Regions from separate parts of the Pseudoalteromonas sp. DY56-GL79 genome, predicted to be linked through region 2. Evidence: predicted binding sites of a transcription regulator. Region 2 holds the regulator's gene; each other region holds the start of a gene.
What was found. The regulator MetJ, encoded in region 2, represses methionine synthesis genes. The targets are predictions, from matches to a motif close to TAGACGTCTAGACGTCTA.

Region 1 (10,264 bases), on a different contig from region 2:
GCAAGGCTATCAATAACCAACGTTGCTGGCTTAATCTTGCGTTTTCTATCTGTTGCTGATGCGCCATAATCTGCTTTGCTTGCTGGGCATTGTCTCGTTCAAGCTCGTTCAGTGCCTGCTTTTGTTGCGCAAGAGAATATTGCGCTTCTAGCTTAAGCAGTTTGTTATTACGCTTTTGCAAATTCAGTGACTGCTCCGTAACGGCATAGCGTTTTAAATAACGATGCGCTTGCTGATAATCTCCGAGCTGAGCATAAGCTGAGGCCAGTATCCACTGCAACTGAGATTGAAAAAGTAAAAAACGTGTGCCGAGTGTATCTCTCAGCCCTGCCTGAGCTAAATCAATTGAAGTTGCAAAATCACCACTTTGTAAAGCGACTCTGGCACGCTGCACCGCTGCCATAATCCGCATTCTTTGGTTTTGAACCAAATAACCCGCATTGTCTAACTCATCCAGAATTTGCTTGGCTGGTAAATATTCACCAAGCTGTAAATGAGCCCAAGAACGCGTCAGCTTTAACTGCGCTAGTGTCTCCTGTCGAATACCTGAAATCTCTGGTACAAAAGAAGACTTGAGCGCTAAACGATAAGCGCCCTTATCCATATTCAAGCGCGACTGCCATAAACTGATATCGGCTTTTATCTGAGCATTATCATCAATTTGCTCAGCCAGCAATGAGGCCTTATCCAAATAGCGCTGCGCTAATTCATAGCTCTCTAAGTCAATATCAAGGTGAGCGATGGCGAGATAGGTGTTTGCCTTTAAAAACGTATTGTTATCGGCTTCGGCCAACTGCAACGCTTGTTGGTGCAAGTCCAGACCATCTTCAAAATCACCAAAATGCTGAACTATACTACCTTCTAACAGTAATGCTTTGATTTGCAGCGGCTTATTACCTTGTGCACGCGCTTGTTCTCGCAGCGCTCTGATATCCGGTAATAAAGACAAGTCATAATCTTGTTCAGCCGACATTTGTAGCGCATTTAAATTGCGCTGTATTTGTTCCGATGATTCGTAAGCAAAACCACAAAATGTAATTAGCGCACTTACCAATATGCAAAGCGATACCACAGCTGGCTGCATTAGTCCCCCCCCACCAGCATTTCAGCGTTAGCCACTTGCCAATTCGCCACTTTTTTGTTGATAAAACCAGATTCTGTCAACGCCCGTTTGATCACGCCTCGTCGTTTAAGTATTTTTAACCCTCGATTGAGTGCCGCAAATATTTGCACGCCTTCAGGATGGTTTTTACTGACAACAAAATGCCGAGAGTCTGGCAAGACAACCTTAATATTTTCGATTGGGACATATTCTTTACCTTCAAAATTTAGAGTTAAAGAATCACTCACGCTAAAATTAATCAACATAGTGTCGACGACATCGCTTTCTACCATTGCCAACATGGTTTCCCACGGGCCAATAAAGCTCACCATGTGTAAGTCTGTATTCATCAACGCACGCCAATCCACTTCCCATTGCGGGTTAGATACCACGTTCAGCTGCCGAAGCTGTGAAAGCGGCGTTTGCTGCAGTGCGACATTACGCTTGGTGACGTAAAGCCCAGCTTCGTAATCTCCTACTTCAACAAGCGGATCTGAGATAAATAATGAGCCGCGATAGTCCACGATATTTTCATGCCAAACACTGCGAGCAAGGATTAAACTTTCCCCAGCGATCAGATCGGAAAACTCTAAAATATTCACCGAAGGTTTTGGATTAAATACAACTTTGCGCGTCTCACCACCAAGAAACAAGGCCTGCTGTAGTAACACCATTTCGATGATTTCAATATGCGAACCTTTGGTGGTTGGAAAAAAAGAATCAACGTCTAAAACGTCACGACCAGCAAGAAAGTGCTCATAACGCTGACTGAAATTTTCGCTACTGATAATGTCAACAACCAGCTGATTGCTCCCCCAACAGAGATTGGAAATAAAAAGGAGTGAAAACAGCCACTTCATCTTCATTGTTGAGTAAAGCCTTATTATTAACAGTTATTCAATTCAGTATACTTGAATTTAGCGCGCTCTGTTAACTACTAAACAACATATTCTAATGAATTTGGATTTACTGCTAGCACACAGGTAAGTAGCCAAACTTGAGCCCGAATTTAAGGAACAAAATTACGCTTGACGTAAATGAAAAAAACATTTAGCTTCTAAATTAACAACAAAGCAAAAGGAAATTAAAATGTTAAACATAAAATTAAATAAAAAATCAATTAAACAACTTGCAACTTCTAACCGCCTAGATAATAAAATGACACCTCTAGTGAATGGTGCAAACGGATCTATCTGGGAAGATCCTGTACCAAGCAAACATCACGCATCTTGTGAAAATAAGGGAGGCTGTCATACAGCCATAGGTTGTACCATGTAATGAAGAAAGCTTAGCTACAATCGAAAGCGGCCTTGCGTGTAAAGGCCGTCTTAGTTAAGTACAAATTTGCTTAAGGTTCATACCCTATATTAGGACCAAGCCAACGCTCCGCTTCTTCTAGCGACATAGCTTGACGCGCAGCATAGTCTTCTACTTGATCTCTTTGAATACTCGCAACAGCAAAGTACTTAGAATCTGGATGCGAGAAATACCAACCCGACACCGCTGCTCCCGGCCACATGGCGTATGAGCTAGTCAGCTTCATACCGATACGGTTTTCGACATCTAACAACTGCCAAATTTTTTGTTTCTCGGTGTGTTCAGGGCACGCTGGATACCCTGGCGCTGGACGGATCCCTTGATAGTTTTCACGGATAAGTTCTTCGTTACTTAGCGCTTCATCCGCCGCAAATCCCCAGTGCACTTTACGCACTTGCTCATGTAAGTATTCAGCAAATGCCTCGGCTAAGCGATCTGCGACCGCTTTAATCATGATCTTGTTGTAGTCATCTTGCTTGGCATCAAATGCATCTGCTAAGTCATCTTCTTCAAGACCACCAGTGACGGCAAATGCACCGAAATAATCAGGTATGCCTTTAGGTGCAATATAATCCGACAAACAATAGTTAGGAAAATCGGTTTTTTCGGTTTGCTGACGCAGCTGACATGACGTAACCAAGACTTCGCTGCGCGACTCATCGGTATAAATTTCAATATCATCACCCACGCGGTTAGCAGGGAACAATCCAATCACACCCAGTGGCTGTAAAGTGCCCGCTTGTTCTAACTGATCTAACATGGCATTGGCATCATGAAACAGTTTTTGCGCCTCTTCACCAACTACTTCGTCTTGTAGAATACGTGGATATTTACCGGCCAATGACCAGGTCATAAAAAATGGCGTCCAGTCGATATAATCGCGTAGCGTTTTAATGCTCACGTCTTTAAACTCGGTGATCCCCAACTTATTTGGCACCGGTGGCGTGTAGCTTTGCCAATCAAGTTTTACCGCATTATCGCGCGCACGCGCCAAAGTAACCGGTTTTGAACGTGGTTTTTTACGCGCCTGCTGCTCCCGTACTTTGACGTATTCGTCCGCGGTTTTTGCTAAAAACTCTGGCTTTTGGGTTTTACTTAGCAGACTAGATACCACACCAACCGCCCGACTGGCGTTATTGACGTAAATCACACCTTTGTCGTACTGAGGTTCAATTTTAACCGCCGTATGCGCTTTCGATGTGGTTGCACCACCAATGAGTAGAGGAATATCAAAGCCGCGACGCGTCATTTCTTTCGCAACATGCACCATTTCATCAAGGGATGGCGTAATAAGGCCAGACAGACCAATAACATCAGCGTTTTCGTCAATGGCCGTTTGCAGAATTTTCTCAGCTGGCACCATCACACCCAAGTCCACGACTTCGTAGTTGTTACATTGCAGTACCACGCCCACAATGTTTTTGCCAATGTCGTGTACATCGCCCTTAACCGTGGCCATGATCACTTTACCGTTACTAGAGCCTTCTTCTTTTTCAGCCTCAATGTAAGGGTCAAGATAGGCAACCGCGCGCTTCATCACTCGAGCAGATTTCACCACTTGAGGCAGGAACATTTTGCCCGCGCCAAACAAGTCGCCAACCACGTTCATACCATCCATCAGTGGCCCTTCAATCACTTGAATTGGCTTATCAAACTGTTGCCGACAGGCCTCGGTATCCTCGTCGATAAACTCGGTGATCCCTTTAACTAAGGCGTGCTCCAAGCGTTTTTCAACTGGCCAAGAACGCCACTCTAAATCTTCCTGTTTTTCGGCTTGCGCCATGCCCGAGTATTTAGGCGCGATCTCAACCAATCGTTCGCCAGCACCGGCGTCGGTATTGAGGATCACATCCTCAACGGCATCACGGAGCTCTTTTGGAATATCGTCATACACGGCTAACTGACCGGCATTAACGATCCCCATATCCATGCCTGCTTTAATCGCATGGTAAAGAAACACAGAGTGGATCGCTTCACGCACCGGGTTGTTACCACGAAAAGAGAAAGAAACGTTAGATACACCCCCTGACACTTTACAGTGTGGCAGGTTTTGCTTAATTCTGCGCGTGCCCTCGATAAATTCTACGGCGTAGTTATCGTGTTCTTCGATACCCGTAGCGACCGCGAAAATATTAGGGTCAAAAATAATGTCTTCAGGTGGAAACCCAAGCTCGTCAACCAAGATTTTGTAAGAGCGCTGACAGATCTCAAACTTTCGTTCTGCGGTTTCCGCTTGACCAACTTCATCAAATGCCATCACCACCACAGCAGCACCAAAGCGCTTGATGATTTTGGCTTGGTGGATAAATGGTGCCTCACCCTCTTTTAAGGAGATTGAGTTTACAATGGCTTTACCTTGAATACATTTCAGACCCGCTTCAATGACTTCCCATTTAGACGAGTCGACCATGATGGGGACTTTAGAAATATCCGGCTCTGACGCTATCAGATTAAGAAACTTCACCATCGCAGCTTTTGAGTCCAACATGGCTTCATCCATGTTGATATCGATCACTTGCGCGCCGCTTTCAACCTGCTCTCTGGCAACATCCAGCGCGGTTTCGTAATCTTCTTCTAAAATTAAGCGCTTAAATTTTGCCGATCCCGTTACATTGGTACGTTCACCGACATTGGTAAATACTGCTGTTTGTGTCATGGTGAATTCCTAATTTAAGTTACAGGCTTCAAGACCTGCCAAACGCATCCGCACTTCGATGTTAGGCAAGCTACGCGGCAGGGTTTGCTCAAGGCCTCTCGCGAAGGCGCGAATATGTTCGGGCGTGGTGCCACAGCAGCCGCCAACAATATTGATAAACCCTTCATTGCCCCAATCGATAATCTCTTTTGCCATGTCATCGGCTTCTAGGTCGTATTCACCAAACTCGTTAGGAAGCCCTGCGTTTGGATGTACAGAGGTAAAGGTCTCACAAACCCGTGACAGCTCTTCTACATACTGTCTTAATAAATCTGGGCCTAGCGCGCAGTTAAGGCCAATAGAGATTGGCTTAATATGACGAATGGAGTTATAAAACGCCTCGGTGGTTTGCCCTGATAGCGTGCGACCGGAAGCGTCGGTAATTGTGCCCGAGATCATAACAGGCAGAGTGACGCCCGCTTGCTCGAACGCTTCTTCTACACCGTAAGACGCGGCTTTGGCGTTGAGCGTATCAAAAATCGTTTCAATCAAAATAAGGTGAGCACCGCCTTCAATAAGGGCAAGCGTTGATTCGACATAGGCTGCAACCAACTTGTCAAAAGTGATATTGCGAAAACCAGGGTCGTTTACATCTGGAGAAATCGAACAGGTTTTTGACGTTGGGCCAAGTACACCTGCCACATAGCGAGGCTTGCTGGGATCTTTGGCGGTAAATTCATCACATACCGCACGTGCAAGCTTCGCCGATTCAAGATTAATTTCGCGGCTCAGGCTTGCCATGTCGTAATCTTCCATTGAGATTGTGGTGGCATTAAACGTATTGGTTTCAATGATATCTGCGCCAGCTGCAAGATAATCACGATGGATCTGTTTGATTATCTCGGGCTGAGTCAAACTTAACAAGTCGTTGTTGCCTTTAATAAGGACATGCCAGTCTTTAAAGCGCTCACCGCGATAGTCTTGCTCTTCTAATTTGTGCTTTTGGATCATGGTTCCCATTGCACCATCTAAGATCAGAATACGTTGCTGCATTGCTTGCTTAAGCTGCTCTGCTATTTGCTCACCGTTTACGGCTACATTATTCGGCATAATTGTTAGTCCTTACATCTTGGCTAACTAAGTTAATATCATAAGGTGTGGTTTGGTAAACATAGTAGTTTAACCAGTTTGAGAATAACAAGAATGCATGGCTTTGCCATGTCTTAGATGGACGTTTGCTGGTGTCATTCTCAGGAAAATAGTTCTCAGGCTGCGGTGCGTTGGCCATTTTTTCACAATCGCGAAGGTATTCTTTTTGTAGCGTATCGGCGTCGTATTCAGGATGACCGGTAATATATACTTGGCTACCTGAGTGATTTTTAATTAAGTAAGCGCCCACTTTTTCAGAACCCGCTAATACCACTAGATCTTTACACGCGTTAATTTTATCGACATCAATATGGCCATAGCGTGAGTGTGGCACCAAAAACTCATCATCAAAACCGCGAGTGAGCGCCCCGTGGTCAAAATAACAGTGGTGCTTAAATACGCCGCAAAGTTTGTCATTTTTAAGTGCTCGCTTTAACCCATAATGGTGATACAAACCGGCATGTGCGGCCCAACAGGAGAACAGGGTTGAAGTAACATGGTGCTCAGCCCAATCAAAAAACGCCTGTAATTCCTGCCAATACACCACATCGTCATATTCAAGATGCGCCAGCGGCGCACCGGTGACGATCAAAGCGTCATAATTTTGCTCTTTTACATCCGAAAAATAGCGGTAAAACATATCTAGATGTTGCTCTGAGTTTTCAGAGCTACGGTGGGTGTCTAGTCGCAACAAATCAACGTTCACCTGCAAAGGGGTATTTGCCAGTAATCGGATAAATTGCACCTCAGTCTCCACCTTATTCGGCATCAAGTTTAATATCGCGAGCCGCATTGGGCGGATCTCTTGAGTTGATGCACGACTTTGTGGCATCACGAACACATTTTCATGACGCAATTGGGCAATGGCTGGGAGTTCGTCGGTGACGGTGATTGGCATGCGCTGCTCCAGACTAATCGAATGGCATTATTATGGACAAAAACTGGAAAAATTCAACCTCTAGATGTATGGACGTCTAAACATTTGTGATAATAATTTAATGCCTCACCTCTCACTGACTATTTCAATTTATGTATACTTGCCACCATATTAATAAACACATGAAACTTGAATTTATGATTGGTATTGGCGAAGCGGCAGCGATTGCGGCGGCTGGGGTATGGGCTGGCTCAACTATACTGTATAAACGATTTAGCCATCACCTTAGTCCATTTGAGTTGAACGTCAGCAAAGGCGTCATCGCTTCTGCTTTGATGATCTTGTGTTTGCTCATCGCAGGTGATGCAATGTACCCGACCTTACCCTCGAGCTGGGGCTGGCTGATAGCAAGTGGGGTACTGGGCATAGCGATTGGTGACAGTGCCTACTTTGCCGCACTTAGAAATATAGGTCCCGCTCGCACTTTGGTTATTGAAAGTCTTGCACCTGCCATCGCGGGGATCTTAAACATTGTGCTCCTTGATGTTTATCTCAGCGCATCCGCTTGGCTCGGCATTGCAGTGACAACCGTTGGTGTGATGCTGGCGATTAAGCCAAGTAGAAGCCAGCCAGTATTAGACAAAAAACATTATCTCTTGGGAGTCTGCTTTGCACTCACGGCTGCCATTTGCCAAGCTGCGGGTATGGTGCTTTCCAAAGGTGCGCTAAATAACGAAAGCATTAGTAGTTTGTGGGCGGCACTTATTCGCTTGGGATCCGGCACCCTATTTGTGGCCTTTATTGTTGTTTATTTGAAATCACAAAGCCTGTTTAAAGCACTCACACTTAAACAAATCGACGGTAAAAACTGGTTATTCGTTGCAGTGTTTTTTGGCACCTTTATTGGACTGTGGCTACAGTTGATTTCCGTTAATCATACTGATCCCGCTATCGCACAAACCATCTTTGCAACGGCACCGCTCATGGTGATGACAATTGGACTACTGCGCAGAGAAGCTATTACTAAGTCTATGATGTTTGGAGGCCTAATTGCTTTGGCTGGAGTATTTTTATTGCTAAAGGGATAGCCAATATCACACTTAATATGTGTGCGTATTGGCCTGAGTTTGGGGTTAATTTGCTACCGAAACAGAAACTGTCGCCGGCGCGCTTGTAATATCATAAAGGTTGTTACCCTTAATGCGATATTGGAACGAATCCTGGCCAATGAACCCAGCTTTTGGTGTGTAAGTAATGGAGTAGTCACTGTTAACAGATACTGTACCGTTAGCTGGTGAGCTAAAAATCTCAACACCATAATAATATGGTACGCCACTATCGTTATCTTTAACGTACACATCAACAGGTTGACCAGCAACGGTTTGTGCCAAGTCATCACTCGGATACACATCGTAATTACCACCAAACGCTTGGTCTAAGCTAACTCTTATCTCTCCCCACTCCGATGTTTCTCCAGCAGGATTAACAACGCGAAAAGAAATCGTATCTATCTTTTGGTTACCGTTGTCTTCGCCTGAGAAATAAAGCACCTTACCCTTAAATTTAACCCAACGTCTGTCTAATGTGTTGTATGCAACCGCCTGACCGTATGTAGTGTAAGTTTTGTCATAAAAGCCAATTTGATCGTAGCTTTTGCTACTATCCAATTGAATACGCAGGTCACTATTTGGATAATTCGGATCAGCCACCTCGCCATCGGCAAAGATATTAAATTCCTCTTGAATGTTTAATCCAGCATTGTACTCAAATATGGCTTTATTAAGCTGAGGAGCTGCACTTACCAGTGGTGCAAATAACATGACACCGACGCTAAGTGACTTTAGCCACATCGTATTTAACTTCATTTTTATTTCCTTATGGATTGATTTCCAGCTTCTTCTACTGGGCCTTAATTAGAAACAAGACCATACCAAAAACACATTAAACTAACAATATTAACAAATCGAGACTTGGTCGTACTGGCAAGGTAAAACAACAGCAGCTAGACAGCAACAAAATACAAAAAGTAGTCGACCCGAGATTTATTAAAGGCAGACACGACTTTTTGTTACCACTATATTAATATGTAAAAACAATGTATCCAGACTAATATTTATGCCTTTGCTTGCTTTGCTTTTAGCTTTACTGCTCGTTGTGTTACCGGCGCATGGTTCAGAATGCCCAAGTGCCAATAATGCTAACCTCACAAGCCAAATTTTGTCTTGTAAGCAACATCTTGAAACGCTTGAACCCAACGGTGCTCAAGCTTTTGATGCACACCTTGAGCTTGCTAGCTTGTATCGTCGAGCGGGTGACATAAAGCTCAGCAATCAAATTCTGGATGAGTTGATAGCGTGGAAGTTAACCACACTCCAACGCTTTCAGGTGTTAAGACAAAGTGGTATTAATCGTTACCGCCAGCGCAATTATATTCAAGCGCTGGAGAGCTTCCACGAAGCGCAAACGCTTGCGGCTAAGTTGCAACAAAACGAACTCCTGGGTAAATCGGCAAACGATTTAGCTAATGCTTATCAGGCACTCGGAGATTTAGACACTGCCCTTACTTTATTTTTAGAAAGCTACCAAATAGCGAAAGCAACAAATGATCTGCAGAGGCAAGCGATCACACTTAACAATTTAGGGAATGTATCGAGGGATATTAATCAGTTGGACGATGCCATTCTCTCGTTTCGTCAAGCCCATGCGCTCCACCAGCAAGCTGGCGACCAAGTCAAAGCGAATCACACCTTGCTAAGCATCGCGGAGGTATTTTACAAAAAGCGCGACTACAACAAAGCAACTGAAATCATTGAAGATTTACTTCAACCTTTGACACAAAGTGGCGCCTATACCCAATTGTCTCGAGCCTATTTATTATTGGCCGAAATTGCCATTGCTCAAAATCATATCGCTCAGGCACAACAGCAACTTGCTTCATTTAAACGTACTCGGCAACTAATTCAACACGGTAAAGTGGATCAGCGAGCACTGCTTATTGAAGCCAAACTCAAGCAGCTTGAGGGCGATAACCTAACAGCACAAACGATACTTAAACAGGGGCTTGAAGCACATAATCAGCAAAATAGTCAGCTTACCGAGTTATTTTACATTGCCTTATTGCAGTCTCAATTACAAACACACGCTTATAAAGAAGCGGTAGAGACCGCACAGCGTTATAATGACA
Region 2 (10,264 bases):
CCGCAAGTGATTTCGGAGCAAAACGCATTTCTGATTGCTGATGCACTTCATAGTGCAATCTGGGGTGGCGGTAGCTGGAAACATGACACGGGCTGGAGCGGCACAGGCTGGCGTGGTCAATGGTTAAAACGTCGTGATCTTGCTGGAAAAACGGGTACCACCAATGACTCGGTAGATACTTGGTTTACGGGCTTTAACCGTAATGTCCTCACCACCGTTTGGGTTGGCTTTGACGATGCGAGTAAATCCTTGGGTCGTGCGGCCTACAACGCTAACCTTGGTGATAACCAACTTGTTGGCGCAGAAGCAGGTGCGATTTCAGCACAACCTGCTTGGATAGACTTTATGCGTGAGGCACTTAAAGATGAGCCTTTGGCCCCGATAGAGCCACCTCCAGGGCTTATTTCAACTCGGATTGATTTAAAGACAGGGCTGTTGTCCCGTAAGAACGATTACACATCTCGGTTTGAATATTTCGAGCAAGGTACAGCCCCAACCAAATACGTATTAGATACGGATAGCAGCACACCGTTTGACGATACCGCGCCGCTACCCACTCACGAAGAGTTATTCTAGAATAAAAATGCCGATACAGATGTATCGGCATTTTTGTCTTATACCAGTTGTATTATATCTATTTTCTTAATAGAGCTATTTTAGATTTTGCGTTAGCCAGAATAAATCGGAATGTATTCCCGCTGCTGTCACTTCTTTGCCTGCTCCGGGGCCTTGGATCACCAGTGGGTTTTGTTCATACCATTTAGTGTGGATCACAAAAATATTATCACCCGGTGTTAAATTCGCGATTGCCGAGCCGTTTGGTACCTGTGCAATGCCTACTTTTGCAGACACTTTGCCATTGCTTGCAATTTCAAGCGCACCAGTATAGCGAAGCGCAGCGTCATTCGCTGTGGCCTTTGCATAGTGTGTCGCATAAAAGTCATCGAGTTGCTGGCGATTTTCTAAAAACGTTTGCCATGAACCCACACTCAAGGACTCAGGCATTAACGCCTCTAATTCAATATCGTCAAGCTCAAGTTCAATGCCTAACTCTCGTGCTAAGATCAAAAGCTTACGCTGCATATCTCGGCCAGATAGGTCTTCGCGTGGATCAGGCTCGGTAAAACCAAGCTCTTGCGCTCCAAGCACTAACTCAGAAAATGCTTCAGAGCCATCATAGCGACTACAAAGCCAAGATAAAGTGCCAGAAAAGACGCCTTCAATTCTCACCACTTCATCACCACTATTTTGCAGATCAGCCAACGCAAAGTTAATGGGTAGACCTGCGCCAACACTGGTGTTGTAACGCCATAACAGGTTACGCTCTTGCAACTGCTGACGCAGCTTGGAGTACCAACCTTGTTGTGCCGTGCCGGCATATTTATTGGCACTGATCAAATGGCAGTCATGTTCAACAAACTGCGGATATAACTCGCTGAAACGCTCGCTCGCAGTAATATCGACCACCACTTTATGCTCGTAATCTAGCTCTTTAATACGAGTGAATAGCTCTGTTTCATTGTATTCGATAGCCTCATTTTGCCATTGCTGTTGCCACGATGTTAAATTCAACCCGCTTGGACAAAACAACATTTGCTTAGAACGCAGTAAGCCAACCAACTTAAGATCAAAGTGCTCACTCAGCTTAGCGACTTGGTTTTTGCATTGTTCGATAAACACTTCACCCACATTGCCAACACCAGCCACAATCACAGCAAGCTCTCTGCCTTTATTGACCAAACGTTCGTGCAATATAGCAAGTAGATCGCTATCAATTGCTTGATCGGTTAACACTAAGCTGTAATGACGCTCTTGCAGCACAAAACGGGTGACAATCGCATGTTCATCCAATAGCTCCAGTGCCTGCTGATGTAAGCCAGCGACATCCTGACTTGGTGCAACAATAGCAAAGCCTTGAACTTGCGACTCAATAATATTGGCTCGCGAATCCAGCGCTTTGATCACAACATGGCTAAACTCAGATGGCACCAGTAAGTGTGCCTCTCCACCTTTAACAAAATGATGAATGCTATGCTGGATAAGCTGGCTTAGCTGTTTTACTTCACCACTTTTTAGCTGCTCAACGCGTAACAGGTCAAGTTGTCCAAAAGTGGTAATAAAGCGCTTCTCTTTGCTATAGCCTGCCTTTACTATCTCAGTGCCAAGCGCATCGGCATCAAAGCTGCTACGAACTTGTAGTTTTATATCGGTATCTTTAAGTGGAGACAGCGTTTTTGCATGTAATACAGGGTTACCCAATCGTGCGAGTAATTCAGCTTGGCCACGGCATACCTTAGTGTATTTTATGGCATTGGCGACTTTACGTGGATCAGTGCTGAATACACCAGTTGTATCCGTCCAAATTGATACTTGAGCCGCATCAAGATAACTTGCCAACAAAGTTGCGCTATAGTCACTGCCATTTCGGCCTAAAGTCACCGTTTCACCTTGTGCATTTGCGGCAATAAAACCGGTAACGATATAGATAGCGTGATCATCAATAGCGCGATAGCACGCTTCTTTGTTGTGGGCGTGGAGTAACACTCCCTCTTGTTGTACAAATAACGTACGAGCGTCGATAGCTTTGGCTTCAACACCTTGAGAGCTGAGGTAGTTTGCTAATATACGAGCTGACCATCGCTCTCCATGTGCAAGTAAACTCGCGTAGTGAAGTTGCTGCTCTTCTCGCCCTAAAGCGATTGCCTGCAGCTCATTGACGAGCTGTTTGAGTAACACACTGTGTTGTTCACCTACAAACAGAGCATCAATTAATTCTCGTTGATGATTTTCAACTTGTAATAAAACATCGTTGAATGCACGAACATCTTGCTGCTCAAAGCTTTGCCATAACTTCACTAGAGTATTCGTTGTTTTTCCTGCAGCAGAAACCACAACACTGTCACCTAGTTGACATTGCTCTAACACTATCTTGGCAACCGCCTGATAACGCTCTGGCGAGCTTAAACTCGAACCACCAAACTTATGTACTACTTTTGCCATTTACTCACCACAACGCTACTGTATGTGCAGGCGTTAACTTGAATGACTTAGCATCATCACTCGCCTGACTTTCATCAATACATGCAAATCCCGATTCCAGATCTGCAATGAGATCCTGTGCATCTTCAATGCCCACAGAAATACGAATTAACGTGTCGCCCACTCCCGCTTCTAAACGTGCTTGCGGATCCATACCTGCGTGTGTCATCGTCGCTGGATGGCAAATAAGACTCTCAACCCCACCTAAAGATTCTGCCAATGAAAAATGCGTTAGAGACGTTAAAAACTTCGCTGAAGTTTGCAGATCGCCTTTGATATCAAAGCTCACCATACCACCAAAACCGAGTTGTTGTTTTTTCGCAAGTTCGTGTTGAGGATGCGACTCAAGGCCTGGGTAATAAACTTGGCTAACATACGGGGACTTTTCTAAATACTCCGCAATCAGCTGGGCATTTTCTTGATGCTGGCGTAAACGCACGTTTAAGGTGCGCAGTCCACGTAAAGTAAGATAACTATCAAAAGGCGCGCCGGTAATACCGATATTATTCGCCCACCAAGCTAACTCATCACCCAACTCCTGCGTACGCGCGATCACCGCGCCCCCCACGACATCAGAATGGCCATTGATATATTTAGTAGTTGAATGCACGACTACGTCTACGCCAAAGGCAATGGGGTTTTGTAGTGCAGGAGACAAGAAGGTATTGTCGGCGGCGACCAAAGCCCCCACAGCGCGTGCTGCATTTACGACAGCTTCTATATCCGTTAGCCTTAATATTGGGTTACTTGGTGTTTCAATCCAAACTAATTTAGGTTTGATCTGCTGCAGCTGTGCAAGACTTTCAGGTTGCGTGAGATCCAACACGGCTAATTTGAGCAGTCCACGCTTAGCAAGCGATGTAAACAAGCGATAGCTACCACCGTAACAGTCATGTGGAATAACCAGCGTATCGTCATGGTTAAGTAGCTGAGTTACTAGGTGAACAGCAGCCATGCCAGTGGCGGTAATAATGCCACGAGCACCACCTTCAAGTTCAGTCAGTGCCTGTGCAAGCACATCACGATTAAAGTTACCACTGCGGCCATAATCGTAGTCGCGTTTGGTATCAAAATCGGCAAAAGAATAGGTGGTAGAAAGGTAAAGCGGTGGCACTACTGCCCCATGTGCTTTATCAGCTTCTATACCGTGACGCACTGCAACCGTCGATTTGTTAACTTGACTCATAAGGTCACCTAGATAGTTGGATGTTTAGACGTCTAAAAGGTTAGAACAACAGAAACTAGAAGTCAAAACATTTATACTGCTAAATGGCTAAATAACTAGTATTTGACTATCTTTTTTAAACCGATAAAATTTCGCCACTCTAGGCGTTGCTAATACGACTGAGTTATTGAAAACTATGGCAGAGATTCTTCTATCTCGCTATGGCGGATTAGTTTATTCATCTATTTGAATTTAGGATTTATCTTTAATTCGTAAAGTTATCCCTATATTCATGCGGTTGATGAATAATGTAGACCAGAACCCAGTCATATTGGCATTGATGTAACTGAGGCAAGTACACAATTATGGCAAAATGGAACGGTGAGTATATTCACCCATATGCAGAACACGGTAAGAAAGCAGAGCAAGTAAAAAAGATCACGGTGAGCATACCTCTGAATGTACTCAAAGTGCTAACTGATGAGCGTACACGTCGCCAAGTGAATAATTTACGTCATGCCACGAACAGTGAGCTTTTATGTGAGGCGTTTCTACACGCCTTCACAGGTCAGCCACTGCCGAGCGATGAAGACTTGAGAAAAGATAATCCAGAGCGTATTCCGTTAGAAGTAAGACAAATAATGGAAGAACGCGGTTTGGAGATCCCAGAAATAAACGAAGAGTGATAACTACTCTTTCTCTGTGGACATACAGACACAAAAAAAGCCTCAATCGAGGCTTTTTTCATTTGGATAATACCAATGGTATTATTCCATATATCCAGCTGGCATATCGATTTGTGCCACGCCTGATTCAATTGCAGCTACCGCTACCGCTTTTGCGATACGAGGTAACAAACGCGGATCCATTGGTTTTGGAATAATGTACTCAGGACCAAACTCAAGACTATCCACGTCAGCCGCTTTTAACACTTCAGCAGGCACAGGCTCTTTCGCAATCGTTCTAATTGCTTCAACCGCTGCAATCTTCATCTCATCATTGATAGCAGTCGCACGTACATCAAGCGCACCACGGAAGATAAACGGGAAACACAACACGTTATTTACTTGGTTTGGATAATCTGAGCGGCCAGTCGCCATGATCAAATCATTACGAGCACCGTGTGCAACTTCAGGACTGATCTCTGGATCTGGGTTAGAACAAGCAAATACCACGGGCTTGTCAGCCATTAGCTTTAGATCCTCAGCAGAAAGTAAGTCTGGGCCAGAAACACCAACAAATACGTCCGCATCCGCAATCACGTCTTGTAACGTACGCTTATCCGTGTTGTTTGCAAACAACTCTTTGTATTCATTTAGGTCATCACGACGAGTATGGATCACGCCTTTTCTGTCCAGCATATAGATGTGCTCACGTTGAGCACCGCATTTGATCAGTAATTCCATACAAGCGATAGCGGCTGCACCCGCGCCAAGACACACAATAATCGCATCATGAATATCTTTACCTTGGATTTCCAACGCATTCAGCATACCCGCAGCGGTTACAATTGCGGTGCCGTGCTGATCATCATGGAATACAGGAACGTCACAACGTTCGATTAGCGCGCGCTCAATTTCAAAGCACTCTGGCGCTTTAATATCTTCGAGGTTAATACCACCAAATGTGTCTGCGATATTTGCCACAGTATTGATGAAATCTTCGGTGGTGTTGTGCTTAACTTCGATATCGATTGAATCAAGACCCGCAAAACGCTTAAATAATAGCGCCTTACCTTCCATAACAGGCTTTGACGCCAAAGGACCTAAGTTACCCAAGCCAAGAATTGCCGTACCATTACTGATCACCGCAACCATATTTCCTTTACCCGTGTAACGGTATGCATTCGCCGGATCAGCCGCGATTTCACGTACTGGCTCTGCAACACCTGGGCTATATGCAAGTGCTAAGTCTTTTACGGTCTCGGCAGGTTTAGTGAGTTCAACACTGATTTTACCTGGAACGGGCTTCTCGTGATAATCTAGAGCTTGTTGACGAAAATCTGTCATGGCGCGATATTTTCCTACGAAGTTAATGTGAGAGTGTGGTAAACGTTCGCATTCTGAATGTTGGCAACCTAGCTAGCTGATTACAGCAACACACAGTGCGATTAACTATATGAGCGACGACATTCAACCACTCAACAAGCGTTTGTGCTTTGCTGTCGCGGTATGTCAATAGGACATATAGTTAATCGACCGTATTCACACAATACCGAGTTTTGCTCATTATTCAAGTAAAATCAGGTCTATCCACTAGCACGGTATTTTCTATACTTTTCCGAGAAGATAAGCTCAATTTTAAGAAATATTTCACAAACAATGTGACTAAAACTTAAAAAACAAGACGCTAAAACCAGCACAAAATGCAGAAAATTAGCACAGATGTACACTAACTATAAAAACAATAAGAAAATTGCAACTTAACCAATTTTAACGTCAAGATACCTACATTTAGTCGCAACATAATGACTTTAGTTTATATAAAGTGCTCATAGCTGATACTATTTACTATATGAGCTTTGATTATTTTCACAACTTAAGCTCGTAAATGTTGAATATTTATCTACTAAATAGAGTTTTTACTCTACCCAAGAGATCAGTAAAGTTTTGCTGCCAAACTGGCAAGTTTTCTATTTTAGAAGAATAAAAGACACAATGAAGGCGGGATGACTGGCGGTCTGTTGGTAAAAAACAGGATGTATAAATCGGGAAGGTATTTTCAAACCGGCACAAAAAAAGCACCCTAAGGTGCTTTTTTCGACTAGACCAACAAGATTACTTCTTGCTGCTAAGTGCACCGAAACGCTTGTTAAAGCGATCTACACGGCCACCTGTGTCAAGGATCTTCTGCTTACCAGTGTAAAACGGGTGACATGCAGAACATACGTCTAGGTGAATATCTTTACATAGCGTTGAACGAGTTTCGAACTTGTTACCGCAAGAGCACGATGCAGTGATCGTCTCGTAATTAGGGTGAATACCTTCTTTCATAGCAACCTCTAGTTAAGGCCGTATCGCTCTCCAAACCCGAAGTCTGGCACCATACGTAGTTATACAAAAATGTGGACGCGTATTTTAGTGCTTAACTGAACAATCTACAAGCAATATTTCAGAGTTTTTTATCACCGTCGCAGAGTACGTTTTCAATTCGTACTACCTTAGGTATATACTTCGTCACTGCGCTCACTTTATGGAATTGTAATACATGCTCATTCTTGAAGTAGCTTTAAAGCTGCCACTGCACCGAACATTCGACTATTTGCTAGCACCAACCATGCAAGTTGAAGCAGGAATGAGAGTCACCGTCAATTTCGCCAACCGTCGCTGCACAGCGATTGCGCTTGCTAAAAAAGACGACACCGATGTACCAAAAGAAAAACTCAAGCAAATTATTGAGGTGTTGGACGAGCACCCAGTCTTTAGCCAAGCACAACTTAGCTTCTTACACTTTGTCTCCCAGTATTACTGTCATCCAATTGGCGATACCTTATTCACAGCACTACCGGCAGTACTTAGAGATGGTGGAAGCCCAGATAAAACTCAGATCCCTGTCGTCAGATTAACGGAAAAAGGGCAGAAACTACCAACACTGCGAGCCAAAAAGCAACAAGCACTGCTTTCTCAATTATATGAAGGTGGCGCAATAAAATTAAGCGAACTAAAAGCGCTCGGATTTGCTAGCCAAACAATTAAAGCATTGGAAGAAAAAGCGCTTATCTCACAATCTATTGAGCATGATAGCGATTGGTCGCAAAATGAATTACAGCTAGGCGAAAAGCCACGCCTAAACGACCAGCAAGCGACTATTTGCAGCGCCGTCAATGCACAAGTCGGTTACCGTACCTTTTTAATCGAAGGTGTAACGGGAAGTGGTAAAACCGAAGTCTACTTACAGAGCCTTGAAAACATAATAAAAGCGGGTAAACAAGCACTGATCTTGGTGCCTGAAATTGGACTCACACCACAAACAGTCAACCGCTTCAAAAAGCGCTTTAATAACCTGCCCATCGATTTATGGCATTCAAATCTAACTGATAACGAGCGTCTACATACTTGGCGTCGCGCCGAAAAGGGTCTGAGCGCCTTGGTTATCGGTACTCGCTCGGCCATTTTTTTACCATTTCAAAATCTCGGCATGATCATCGTTGACGAAGAGCACGACAACTCGTTTAAACAGCAAGAAGGCCTGCGCTATCACGCCAGAGATCTCGCTGCGTTTCGAGCGCATCAGGCACACTGCCCTTTGCTTTTGGGAACAGCAACACCGGCATTAGAAACATTACACAAGGCCATTACCAACAAATATCAACTCGTCACACTGAGTAAGCGAGCGCAGACCCAGCACGATAACCAATTTCATCTTGTAGACATGAAAGGTCAGCCAGAACAAGGCGGGTTTTCACCAATGAGTTTACATTGGATGGAAAAAACACTCGCTCGCGGTAAGCAGGTTATGGTGTTTCTAAATCGTCGGGGTTTTGCACCAACATTGATGTGTCACGAATGCGGATGGCTTAATACCTGTAAACATTGCTCTACCAGCGCCACGTACCATAAAAATATGAACCGCTTGGTATGCCATCATTGTGGTGAACAGGACTTTGTACCGAGACAGTGTCCAGATTGCGGCAGCACCCAAATCATGCCTACAGGGCTTGGTACAGAACAACTCGAAGGCTTTTTAAGCGAACGCTTCACCGATATTCCCGTTACTCGCATTGACCGAGATTCTACGCGCCGTAAGGGCAGCCTTGAAAGCGCACTTGACGAAATTAATCAAGGTGGTGCGCGAATACTGGTCGGTACTCAAATGCTTGCCAAGGGCCACCATTTTGCCGATGTCAGTCTCGTGATTATCTTGGATGTGGACTCAGGACTTTACTCTTGCGACTTTAGAGCAACCGAGCAAATGGCGCAGCTTATTACGCAAGTTGCTGGGCGAGCCGGGCGCGCCGGTGAAGCGGGAACCGTGTTATTGCAAACGCATTTTCCAGAACATCCATTATTGCAAGATTTAATCAATAATGGTTATGGCGACTTCGCGCGGTATGCCTTACAAGAACGTGAAGAAGCTATGCTTCCCCCCTTCGCACACTTAGCTATCATCCGCGCCGAGGCAACAAATATAAATACAGTATTGCGCTTTTTGTCGGATTTGGTTCCAGCTACCCCCTATCCTGGTATACAATTGCTGGGTCCAATTCCAGCACCACTTGAACGAATAGCTGGAAAGTTCAGATATCAATTACATATACACGCACAACAACGCACTGTGCTGCGGGACTACCTTTCGCAACTTGCGCGCTATATTGCTACGCATGAGTCTGCCAATCGAGTACGCTGGAGCATAGATGTTGATCCAATGGATAGCTATTAAAATCAAATAACCTATGGCACAGCACGATTACATCAATAAGAAACCTAAAGGCAAGGGGAAAGACAAGCCAGAAAAATCGGCGAAATTTCCTGTTATTGCTGCTATTTTTGCATTTCTACTAATCGGAGGGTTTGCCTACGGTCTTTGGTTTATAAAAACCAATGCCGATCCTAAAGAAGTAGAGCAAGCCAAAAACCCGCATCCAGTTGCCGAGCAAAAGGTTAGTAAACCCAAGCCTCGCCCACCTGAGTTCATTGAAGAAATTAAAAATCATGAAATCAAGGTCGAAGTTAAAGAGATCGAGAGCAAAGGTCCTTATCAAATGCAGTGTGGTTCATTTAGAACCCATAGCCAAGCCGAAGCCATGAAAGCCAAAGTTGCGTTTGCAGGGTTAATCGCGGAGATCCGTCGTACCGAAGGGAGTAACGGTGTCTGGTATCGTGTCCGTCTTGGCCCCTACGATACCAAGCGTTTAGCGGAAAGCGATAAAAACAAATTGCAGCGCGTCGGGATATTTGGCTGTGGGATTTGGGGCTGGACTTGATTTTTATAAGTCCACCCATATTTCCTACTAATCTAGAGTTACACGGGCACAGGCCCAGATAAGGATTACTATGACTACCATCGTTAGTGTTCGTCGCGATGACAAAGTGGTTATCGGCGGTGATGGCCAAGTTTCGC
Region 3 (10,264 bases), on a different contig from region 2:
GTTAAATAATACTAGGGCCTGTTTATCCTTCAAGAAGTTCAACAGGCCCTAGATAAACGGCAAATAATAATAAAACAGGAATCGCCTATGTTTGAAAGCGCAGTTAAGAGTATTAATGGGCTCTTATGGGGAGAAGGCCAGATACTTATTTATATCCTGCTATTTGCAGGGTTTTGGTTCACTATTCTTTTGCGAGGGATACAAGTTGTAAAGTTTCGTCACATGTTTAGCCTGTTACGGGGCAGCAGTCAGGGTGATGACAATACGATCAGTTCTTTTCAAGCGTTATGCACGGGGCTATCAGCTCGAGTTGGAACCGGTAACCTAGCAGGTGTTGCGGTTGCAATTTCTCTTGGTGGCAGTGGTGCGATATTTTGGATGTGGATGATAGCCATTTTGGGGATGGCAACAGGCTTTGCCGAAAGTGTACTTGGGCAAGTCTATAAAGTGCGAGATAGCCAAGGTGAGTTTAGAGGTGGTCCTGCTTATTATATTCACATGGGATTGGGAAGCCGAGCGTTTGCAGTATGCTTCGCCTTTTGCTTGTTTTTGGGATATGGATTTACCTTTAGCGCGATGCAAACCAATACCATAACCGATGCGCTCAATAATGCGTTTGATATTCCAACCTTATATTCAGGTATTGTGATCACTGTCCTTGCCGGCTCTATTATTCTTGGTGGCTTCAAAGCGATTGCGCGATTTGCTGAAAAGGTAGTGCCAGTAATGGGATTAGTCTTTGTCCTTGCGGCCATTATTATTACCGTGATGAATTACTCGCAAGTCCCTGCCATGATCAAAGATATTTTGCTTTCGGCTTTTGGCTTGCAAGAAGCGGGCGCTGGCGCACTTGGCGCAGCTATCAAAAATGGTATTCAGCGCGGGCTCTATTCTAACGAGGCGGGAGCGGGTAGTGTGCCGCACGCATCGGCAAGTGCGTCGCCAATTCCCAATCACCCGGTGACCCAAGGTTATATCCAAATGTTGGGCGTATTCTTTGATACCATCGTTTTATGTAGTTGTACTGCTGTCATAATTCTATTGGCAGATATAGATATTGGCAGAGAGATGGAAGGCATACGGCTAACACAATCTGCGATGACCGCGCATTTAGCAACTGGGGGCGTTTACTTTGTCGCGGCGGCGATTACTTTGTTTGCTTTCACCTCTGTAGTGGCTAATTACGCCTATGCAGAAAGTAACTTACACTTATTCCATCTGGATAATAAAGTTGGCCGTTCAATTTATACCGCATGCTACTTATCTATGATGTTGTGGGGCGCTTCGGCAACGCTAAAACAGGTATGGGATCTTGCCGACATAGCATTAGGTTTAATGACGGTGGTGAATGTTATTGCCATCGTGCGCCTTACACCCACTATCTTGGCGGTTACGGCCGATTATCATCTGCAAAGAGCAAAAGGGAAAGAACCTGTATTCGAAGTCGATAAGGTCAAAGTGCAAGGAGTTACTGAGTCTGGCATTTGGGGTAATATTAATGCGAAGAGTTCAGCCTAATACGTTTTAGATGGAATAAATAAAGGCCGAATTTTCCGGCCTTTATTTATTTTTGACAAGAGAGTTTAGATGAACCGTCAGTGACGAAGTTATCTAACCTCAATAGGTATATAACCAATTACCAGCCGTCGTAACGCTTTCTACGAGATAAAAATAGCGTCAGGATCACACCGATAATAATGCCACTGATCCCGATGATGCCACCGTAAGTGAGCAACTGGTGTTGCTCTTTTTGGACTTTTTGCTGCTGTGCTAAACGCTCATCTTGTAGTTGCTTTTCAAGCCCTGAAATAGTGTCTTGAAGTGAAGCATTCTCCGCTAGTAAATTGGTATTGTTTTGCTGCAGCATTGGAAGCTGCTGCTGGGCATCGTTCAGCGCCTCTTGGGTCTCCACTAAAGTTTGGTTAACCGCCTCTAATTGTTGCTTTAAACCTGGCTCCGTGGTGACAAATTTACTTTCTACCCAACCTTCTCTTGCTTTGTCGTCTTTAATTTGGACAAACTCGTCATTAGCGCCACTCAAAATAGTGATTGGCGTACCAGCATCAACAGAACCTAAAATTCGATAATTTTTACTTGGACCTGTGTGCATGAAAATAAAAAGATTGTCACTAATATAGCCGTTTGGTGTTGCGGCGTTTACTGTGCTATTTTCGTCTGGCTCTTCGGCAAAGCTTACAAAGCTGGTGAAGAGCAGGCTCGCAATGATAAATTGCTTAAAGTTGAACATGCGTGGGCCTTTTATTCTTTGGGTCGTAAAGTTTACAAAATAGTAGGGATTTCGCGGCCTAATAGCAAGGCTTTGTTTATTTTGAATGGCGCGAAATAATTGATTACATAATGAAAATTGCAGCATTTAACGCAATGATTCAGTGTTATTGATCCGTTGATGTTCAGCGAAATTAGCCTGACTATCTATTGATTTAGCGCATATTTGGTGCACTTCTCATCGGATAAAAAGATTGCAAACTTAGCCTCCTTTGTATATTTTGATCCTCCCTTAGACAAATAGGTAAAACACTGCCCTAATGGACACTGAAATAGAACTGAAATTTTTGGTTTCAGATAATGAAGTTCCGCTGATCCCTGCACTCATCACACAGTTTGCAAAAACGGTCACTAACAAGCCTGCTAAAAACTTAACTAACGCCTACTTTGACACGCCAAATCGTGAATTGCGTGCGCTAGATATCGGTCTAAGAACGCGTTGTTGCAATGATGAATGCGAGCAAACGATTAAGCTTGCGGGAGAAGTTGTAGGAGGGTTACATCAACGACCTGAGTACAATTTACCTATTCAGTCAGGACGTCCTGACTTGTTAGCGTTTGACGCGAATATTTGGCCTCACGGTATGCAACTTGAGTCTATTGCAGAAAACATATTCCCGATCTTCAGTACGAATTTTATTCGTCGTACTTGGTTAATCGAAACGGATTCAGGAACCAAAATCGAAGTCGTGTTGGATAAAGGGGAAATATCAGCACAAGGGAAGATGGAGCCAATCAATGAGCTTGAAATAGAGTTGATTGAGGGAAACAAAGAAGATCTTTTCTTATTAGCCGATCACCTAATTAAACAAGCTGGTATGCGCTTGGGACTATACTCAAAGGCCGCCAGAGGATATCGAATTGCCGATGATAAACCTCTAAAACCAAATAAGTTTATAGGGTTTGTACCGCTCAAGTCTCAGGTAACGCAAGAACAAGCGCTAATTGCGACAGTCAGTTATGGTATTCAGTTCGTCCAAAAACATGAGCAGTGCTATTTTAATAAACCAAGTCTCAAGACATTAAAACGAGTTATTGATGGAGTTTCGCTTATCCGCCACGCATTTTGGTTGTTCGATGACATCGTTGATAAAAGCTCGACTGAGAGTATTCGCAATGAGTTAAAATGGTTGTTGTCAGAACTTGCTTGGGTCGAAAATGCAATTCATTTAAAAACCTATACCTCAAAGCGTCATGCTTATTATAAGAAACTTAATCAGTTTCCTGAATTGGCGCAGGTCATTACCGATTTACAAGATGTTCAGCCGACACCGACAGACATTGAAGATTTATTTCATTGCACTCGTTATAACCGTTTGATCCTTTCACTTACTCGTTGGCTTGTTGATAGAGCGTGGCGTAAAAACTGGGATCAAAAAGCGTTGAGTGCAGCAGAGCTACCGGTCACAGAAATCGCAAGCCAATTATTTGATAAAGACTGGCAAGAGTTGAAAAACTTGCTTCCACAGGATAAATCGCTTTCTGAAAGAGATTATCTACATGTCAGAATAAAGCTAGAAAACACACTACTAAGCGGTAACTGTCTGGGCAAGCTTTACGATAAAGAAGCACGCAAAGCGTTTAGAACGCCTTGGATTGATATCGTTTATGGTATTTATGAGCTAGAAACACTGGCGTATCTATATCAGCTTTGCCAAAGCCAAAACGCAGATGAACTGCAAGAAGTGCAGGCATGGCTCAAGCAAAAATCAGACTTTTTGATAAGTGCTATGGAGCAAAGTCGACAATCTTCCATGCATAGCGAGCCATATTGGTTTTAACCAAATTAAGCGGGGTTTTATCCCGCTTTTTTGTACCACTTCATAACAATCAATACTGCAAATATCAGGCGATGAACTAAACTTGGGTGTATCAATTCTGAGGTAGCCCAATGATCGATATAGACGATAAAGTGCTGAATGATTTGCGCGGCGGATTTAACTTACCTGCTAAGCCTGAAATATTACAAGCCTTACAAAATGAATTATCACAACCTGAGCCTGAGTTATTTACCGTGGCGGATATTATTGCGGCAGATGTTGGTGCGTCAGCTGCGGTGTTAAAGGTAATTAATTCACCTGCTTATGGTCTTGCCCGTACAATCACAGATATAAAACAAGCAGTGATGTTTTTGGGCGTTACCTGTATTACGCAGCTAGTGACAGGGTATTTGCTTAAAAATGCGTTTGAGCAGTCAAAGTGCTGTATTTCACTGCAGCAGTTTTGGGATAACGCTGCGGATATTTCAAAAGCAGCGATGGTGGTTGGACATCATTTAAAGGCATCATTACCGATGGAGAATTTGCAGCTGCTGGGACTGTTTCACGATGCCGGGATCCCTGCAATGGCCGTAAAATATCCTGACTACGCAGAGGTAATAAAGCAGTCTATAGAGCGGCCTGAGCAAACACTGATTTACTATGAGCAGCAAAAGTACCCAGTGCCTCACACTGTGATAGGCTACTTCCTTGCGACGTCTTGGCACTTACCCAAAGAAATATGCCAGATGATTTTACGCCACCATGACGTTAGCTATCTTGAAGAGCAAAAAAATGCACAACATGTGCAAACCTTTGCGGCACTTAAACTGGCTGAAAACCTCTGTTTTGAAGCAAAACACTTTAGAAGCGCAGCAGATTGGTACCTATTTAAAGATAAGGTGATGATTGAGCTAAATCTACATGAAGATGAGTATCAAAACTTAAAAGATGATGTCGACGAAGTATTTATTGGGTAGGGGATTATTTACGGGCATTAAAAAAGGCGCATTTGGCGCCTTTTTTACTTTTTGCAGCAGGGGATTATAGGCCTGCAGCTGCACGTAGTGCGTCAGCTTTATCAGTTGCTTCCCAAGGGAACTCTTCACGACCAAAGTGGCCGTAAGCAGCAGTAGGCTGATAAATTGGACGCTCAAGGTCTAGCATAGTGATTAGACCGTAAGGACGTAAGTCGAAGTGCGCGCGGATAAGTTCGATTAAACGCGACTCATCAAGCTTAGCTGTACCGAAAGTTTCTACGCTGATAGAAGTTGGCTCAGCAACACCGATTGCGTAAGACACTTGGATCTCACACTTGTCAGCAAGGCCAGCTGCAACAATGTTCTTTGCAACGTAACGTGCTGCGTAAGCCGCAGAACGGTCAACTTTTGATGGATCTTTACCAGAGAACGCACCACCACCGTGACGAGCCATACCGCCGTATGTATCTACGATGATTTTACGACCAGTTAGACCACAGTCACCCATAGGACCACCGATAACGAAACGGCCAGTTGGGTTGATGAAGAACTTAGTTGCTTCAGTGATAAGTTCTGCAGGTAATGTAGGCTTAATGATAGTTTCCATCACCGCTTCTACAAGGTCAGCTTGTGATACAGAATCACAGTGCTGGGTAGATAATACGACTGCGTCGATACCTACTGCTTTACCGTTTTCGTACGCGAATGTTACCTGAGACTTAGCGTCTGGACGTAACCAAGGTAGCGTACCGTCTTTACGAACTTGCGCTTGTCGCTGAACTAGACGGTGTGAGTAAGTGATAGGCGCAGGCATAAGTACGTCAGTTTCGTTACACGCGTAACCAAACATTAGACCTTGGTCACCAGCACCTTGTTCTTCTGGACGAGAACGATCAACACCTTGGTTGATATCAGGTGATTGCTTACCAATGGTGTTAAGGATTGCACATGAATCAGCGTCAAAGCCCATGTCAGAGTGTGTGTAACCAATTTCACGCACGGTCTTACGAGTTAATTCCTCGATATCAACCCAAGCGCTAGTTGTGATTTCACCACCAACCATAACCATACCGGTTTTAACGTAAGTTTCACACGCAACACGTGCTTTTGGATCTTGCTCAAGGATGGCATCTAGAACCGCATCAGAGATCTGATCGGCGATTTTATCTGGATGGCCCTCAGAAACAGATTCAGAAGTAAATAAATGTTTAGCCATTGTATTTATGCTCACAAATATTGCGCTTCACAAACATCAGGGACAGCGCGAAAAATTAAGGGGCGTATTCTAACCAAAAAACCTAGGCATTGACTAGTTATTTTACGCCTAGACGTCCAAAATTGTGCAAACTTTTTTAATGGTCGGAAAAAGTCCGTCTGTACCCGTTTTTTTATGGCCTTTGCCGTTGCAGTTAGCCATATAAATAAGTAAGAATGGGCTCAAACCCCCGCGAAACACATTTAAAGGTAGGAGAATTCATGCCATCTCGCAAAGAACTTGCTAATGCAATTCGCGTTCTTTCCATGGACGCTGTACAAAAGGCCAAGTCTGGCCACCCAGGAGCCCCTATGGGCATGGCGGACATCGCAGAAGTACTTTGGCGCGATTTTTTAAAGCACAACCCAAGTAATCCTGAGTGGTTCGACAGAGATCGCTTCGTATTATCAAACGGTCACGGCTCGATGTTAATTTATTCATTGTTGCATTTGTCGGGTTATGACTTATCAATTGATGACATCAAAAACTTCCGTCAGCTACATTCAAAAACACCAGGCCACCCAGAATATGGTTATGCGCCAGGTATTGAAACTACCACTGGCCCATTAGGTCAGGGTATTACTAATGCGGTAGGTATGGCGATTGCTGAAAAAGCATTGGCTGCACAGTTTAACCGTGAAGATTACGACATCGTTAATCACTATACCTATGCATTTTTAGGTGATGGTTGTTTGATGGAAGGTATCTCACACGAAGCTTGTTCACTTGCGGGTACCCTTGGTCTTGGCAAACTGATTGCATTTTGGGATGACAACGGTATTTCAATCGACGGTGAAGTTGAAGGTTGGTTTAGCGACGATACACCAAAACGCTTTGAGTCTTATGGCTGGCATGTTATCGCCGGTGTTGATGGTCACGATAGCGATGCGATTAAAGCGGCAATCGAAGCGGCGCAAGCAGAGTCTGACAAGCCAACCCTCATTTGTTGTAAAACGGTTATCGGTTATGGTTCACCAAACAAGTCAGGTAGCCATGATTGTCACGGTGCACCGCTAGGTGATGATGAAATCAAAGCAGCACGTGAATTCCTCGGTTGGGAGCACGGCGCATTTGAAGTACCGGAAGATGTGTACGCGAAATGGGACGCAACAGCTCGTGGTCAAAATCAACAGAGTGACTGGTTGATTAAGTTCACTGAATACCAAATGCATTACCCTGAGCTTGCTGCTGAATTTGAGCGTCGCATGAAAGGCGAGCTTCCAGCAGACTGGTCAGAGAAAACAGAAGCGTATATCGCAGAGCTTCAAGCGAATCCTGCAAACCCTGCAACTCGTAAAGCATCACAAAATGCATTGAATGCTTATGGTCCAATTCTACCTGAGTTTATGGGTGGCTCTGCTGACCTTGCGGGTTCTAACTTAACACTTTGGGATCAATCTAAAGGCTTAACGGCAGAAGATGCTGCGGGTAACTATATTTTCTACGGTGTGCGTGAATTTGGTATGTCTGCCATCATGAACGGTATTGCACTGCACAGAGGCTTTATCCCTTACGGTGCGACGTTCCTGATGTTTATGGAATATGCGCGTAATGCCGTACGTATGGCTGCATTGATGAAGCAAAGAAGCATCTTTGTGTATACCCATGATTCAATCGGTCTTGGTGAAGATGGTCCAACACACCAGCCAGTAGAACAAATGGCGAACTTACGGACTACGCCAAACCTAGCGAGCTGGCGTCCATGTGACCAAGTTGAGTCAGCAGTTGCTTGGCAGCAAGCGGTTGAACGCGCTGATGGCCCATCTGCACTGGTATTTACCCGTCAAGGTCTTGCGCAGCAGCCACGTACCGCTGAGCAAGTTGCAGCGATTAAGCAAGGTGGTTATGTACTATCTTGTGATGGTGAGCCTGAAATCATCCTTATTGCAACCGGTTCTGAAGTGCAACTTGCGGTGGAGTCTGCGGATAAGCTTCGTGCAGAAGGTAAAAAGGTACGTGTTGTGTCTATGCCTTCAACGGACATTTTTGATGCGCAATCTCCAGCATACAAAGAAAGCGTACTACCAAGCTCAGTAACGCGTCGCGTCGCTATCGAAGCGGGTATTGAGGACTTCTGGTACAAATATGTAGGCCTAAATGGTGCTATCGTTGGTATGACAACGTTTGGTGAGTCAGCGCCTGCTGATGAGCTATTCAAGCTATTTGGCTTTACGGTAGAAAACATCGTTGAGAAGGCAAACGCATTGTTTGCATAATCAAAGAAAAGAAACAAAAAACCCATGCCATGCATGGGTTTTTTTATGTTTAGCGGTTTTGCTAAACCACCTAGAGCTTTGAGACTGTTTCCTGCTCAAAGCTCAGGTTCGATAGCTAAACCTTAAACTGTTCTACCGATAAGCGTAATTCTTCGGCGAGTTTAGCAACCTCAGAACTAGAGATTGAAGTTTGGCTTGCGCCTTCAGCCGTCTGCTCTGCGATTGTTACAATCGATTCCAAACGTTCACTAATTTCCTGTGCCACCTGCTGTTGCTCATTCGCCGCGTTTGCAATCTCTTCACTCACATCATGAGCCTGAGAAACAGCTGCAGTGATAGAGTTTAGCGCTTCGTTAGCAAGGTCGCTCTGAGTTACGCACGACTCCGCCTGCTGTTTGCCTTTCGACATTGCGCCTACCGCTTCTTCGGCACCGGCTTGTAAGGATTCAATCATTGCTTGAATTTCTTGAGTTGACTCTTGAGTCTTACTTGCAAGCGAGCGCACTTCGTCTGCCACTACCGCGAAGCCACGACCCTGTTCACCAGCACGCGCGGCTTCGATTGCAGCGTTTAGTGCAAGGAGGTTAGTTTGCTCAGCAATGCCACGGATAACATCCAAAATACTGCCTATCGACGCGCTGTCTTGGTGCAGTTTGTTAATCACGCGAGAGGCTTCATCCACTTCCCTTGCGAGTTGCTCAATAGTGTGTTTGTTCTCATGTGAAATACCTTTAACACGCTCCGCTTCTTTATCAGCATTTTTAATTTCTTGTAATGCTTGATGCGCGCTGTTACTAACACCGTGAGAGGTGCTACTCATCTCAGTTGTAGCGGTAGCTGCTTGCTCTACTTGTGCCTGCTGATTCTTAATTGCTTGGCTGGATTCTGTAGTGATAGTCGATGTTTCTTCAGATGCTGCAGCAAGCTGTGTCGAACGAGAAATAATGCCAGTGATAAGTTCACGTAAGCTAGAGATTAGGGTGTTACAGCTTCTAGATAATTCACCAAATTCATCTTTTGCCGTGTCATCTAAGCGCTGTGTCATATCACCACTGGCGACAATGTTTAAAACTCGGTTTACTTCCGATAGTGGTTTTGTGATTCGGCTAACGGTAATGTAAGCTACGCCGACTGCCATTAGCGTTGCTACTATCATTCCAATCCAAGTCCATAGGTTTGCTGTGCCTACATCGGCACGTACACCTTGTTGTAAGTTAAAGGCGACTTGGCTTGCTTCGGAGAGTAAGTCATCTAGCTGAGACAGAGCGGCTTTTGTGGTTTTCTCGGCGTCGGATAATTCCTTACGCGTTTCAGCTAATGCGTTGATCAAGCGTTTTTGATTTTCCGCGATGCTGTTGCTGCCGGTAACTGCACCTTTTAAATTAGTGTAATAGCCTTCGAGATCAGCAAACAAACTGCTATCAAGCGCGCTAACGGGGCCACGCATTAAATCAATATTACGACCTAGCTCTTCAACGAGATAGCTTTGATCTCTACTTACAATTTCCAATGTATTGATGTCTTCAACAGTAACAATATCGTTGGCGCTAGTCACAACAGAAGAAAAGTTATTTTCTAAGTTATTTGCAGCTTGAAAAGCGCGTTTGTCAGCATCTTCTAAGCCATCCAAATCAATGATATCAACCGTCACCATCGTCGCATCTTCTGCGGCAACATCAATAGTTGATAACTGCTCTTTTAATTTGTCCCGTAACGAAAGCTCAGTTGTTTTCTCGTTTACCAAGCTGTTCATGGCTTTTACGAACGCAT

Region 1: metA (homoserine O-succinyltransferase) is a predicted target of MetJ. The motif match lies at 7,163-7,180, and genes of this name have one in related genera.
Region 3: metK (methionine adenosyltransferase) is a predicted target of MetJ. The motif match lies at 6,341-6,358, and genes of this name have one in related genera.

The regions. Positions count from the first base shown of each region.
Region 1 is NZ_JANHZS010000016.1:81,129-91,392, reverse strand. It holds gene NO992_RS13180 (diguanylate cyclase) at 1-1,084, opposite strand, end outside; gene NO992_RS13175 (hypothetical protein) at 1,084-1,968, opposite strand; gene NO992_RS13170 (hypothetical protein) at 2,192-2,380, shown strand; gene metH (methionine synthase) at 2,451-5,075, opposite strand; gene NO992_RS13160 (homocysteine S-methyltransferase family protein) at 5,085-6,164, opposite strand; gene metA (homoserine O-succinyltransferase) at 6,154-7,101, opposite strand; gene NO992_RS13150 (DMT family transporter) at 7,278-8,168, shown strand; gene NO992_RS13145 (Ig-like domain-containing protein) at 8,214-8,945, opposite strand; gene NO992_RS13140 (tetratricopeptide repeat protein) at 9,196-10,264, shown strand, end outside.
Region 2 is NZ_JANHZS010000038.1:25,576-35,839, forward strand. It holds gene NO992_RS22005 (penicillin-binding protein 1A) at 1-576, shown strand, start outside; gene metL (bifunctional aspartate kinase/homoserine dehydrogenase II) at 652-3,000, opposite strand; gene metB (cystathionine gamma-synthase) at 3,005-4,225, opposite strand; gene metJ (met regulon transcriptional regulator MetJ) at 4,570-4,890, shown strand; gene NO992_RS22025 (malic enzyme-like NAD(P)-binding protein) at 4,972-6,213, opposite strand; gene rpmE (50S ribosomal protein L31) at 6,982-7,197, opposite strand; gene priA (primosomal protein N') at 7,412-9,583, shown strand; gene NO992_RS22040 (SPOR domain-containing protein) at 9,597-10,127, shown strand; gene hslV (ATP-dependent protease subunit HslV) at 10,198-10,264, shown strand, end outside.
Region 3 is NZ_JANHZS010000003.1:197,543-207,806, reverse strand. It holds gene ctlX (citrulline utilization hydrolase CtlX) at 1-5, shown strand, start outside; gene NO992_RS03445 (alanine/glycine:cation symporter family protein) at 88-1,518, shown strand; gene NO992_RS03440 (TIGR04211 family SH3 domain-containing protein) at 1,637-2,374, opposite strand; gene NO992_RS03435 (CYTH domain-containing protein) at 2,547-4,067, shown strand; gene NO992_RS03430 (HDOD domain-containing protein) at 4,178-5,023, shown strand; gene metK (methionine adenosyltransferase) at 5,088-6,239, opposite strand; gene tkt (transketolase) at 6,500-8,494, shown strand; gene NO992_RS03415 (methyl-accepting chemotaxis protein) at 8,610-10,264, opposite strand, start outside.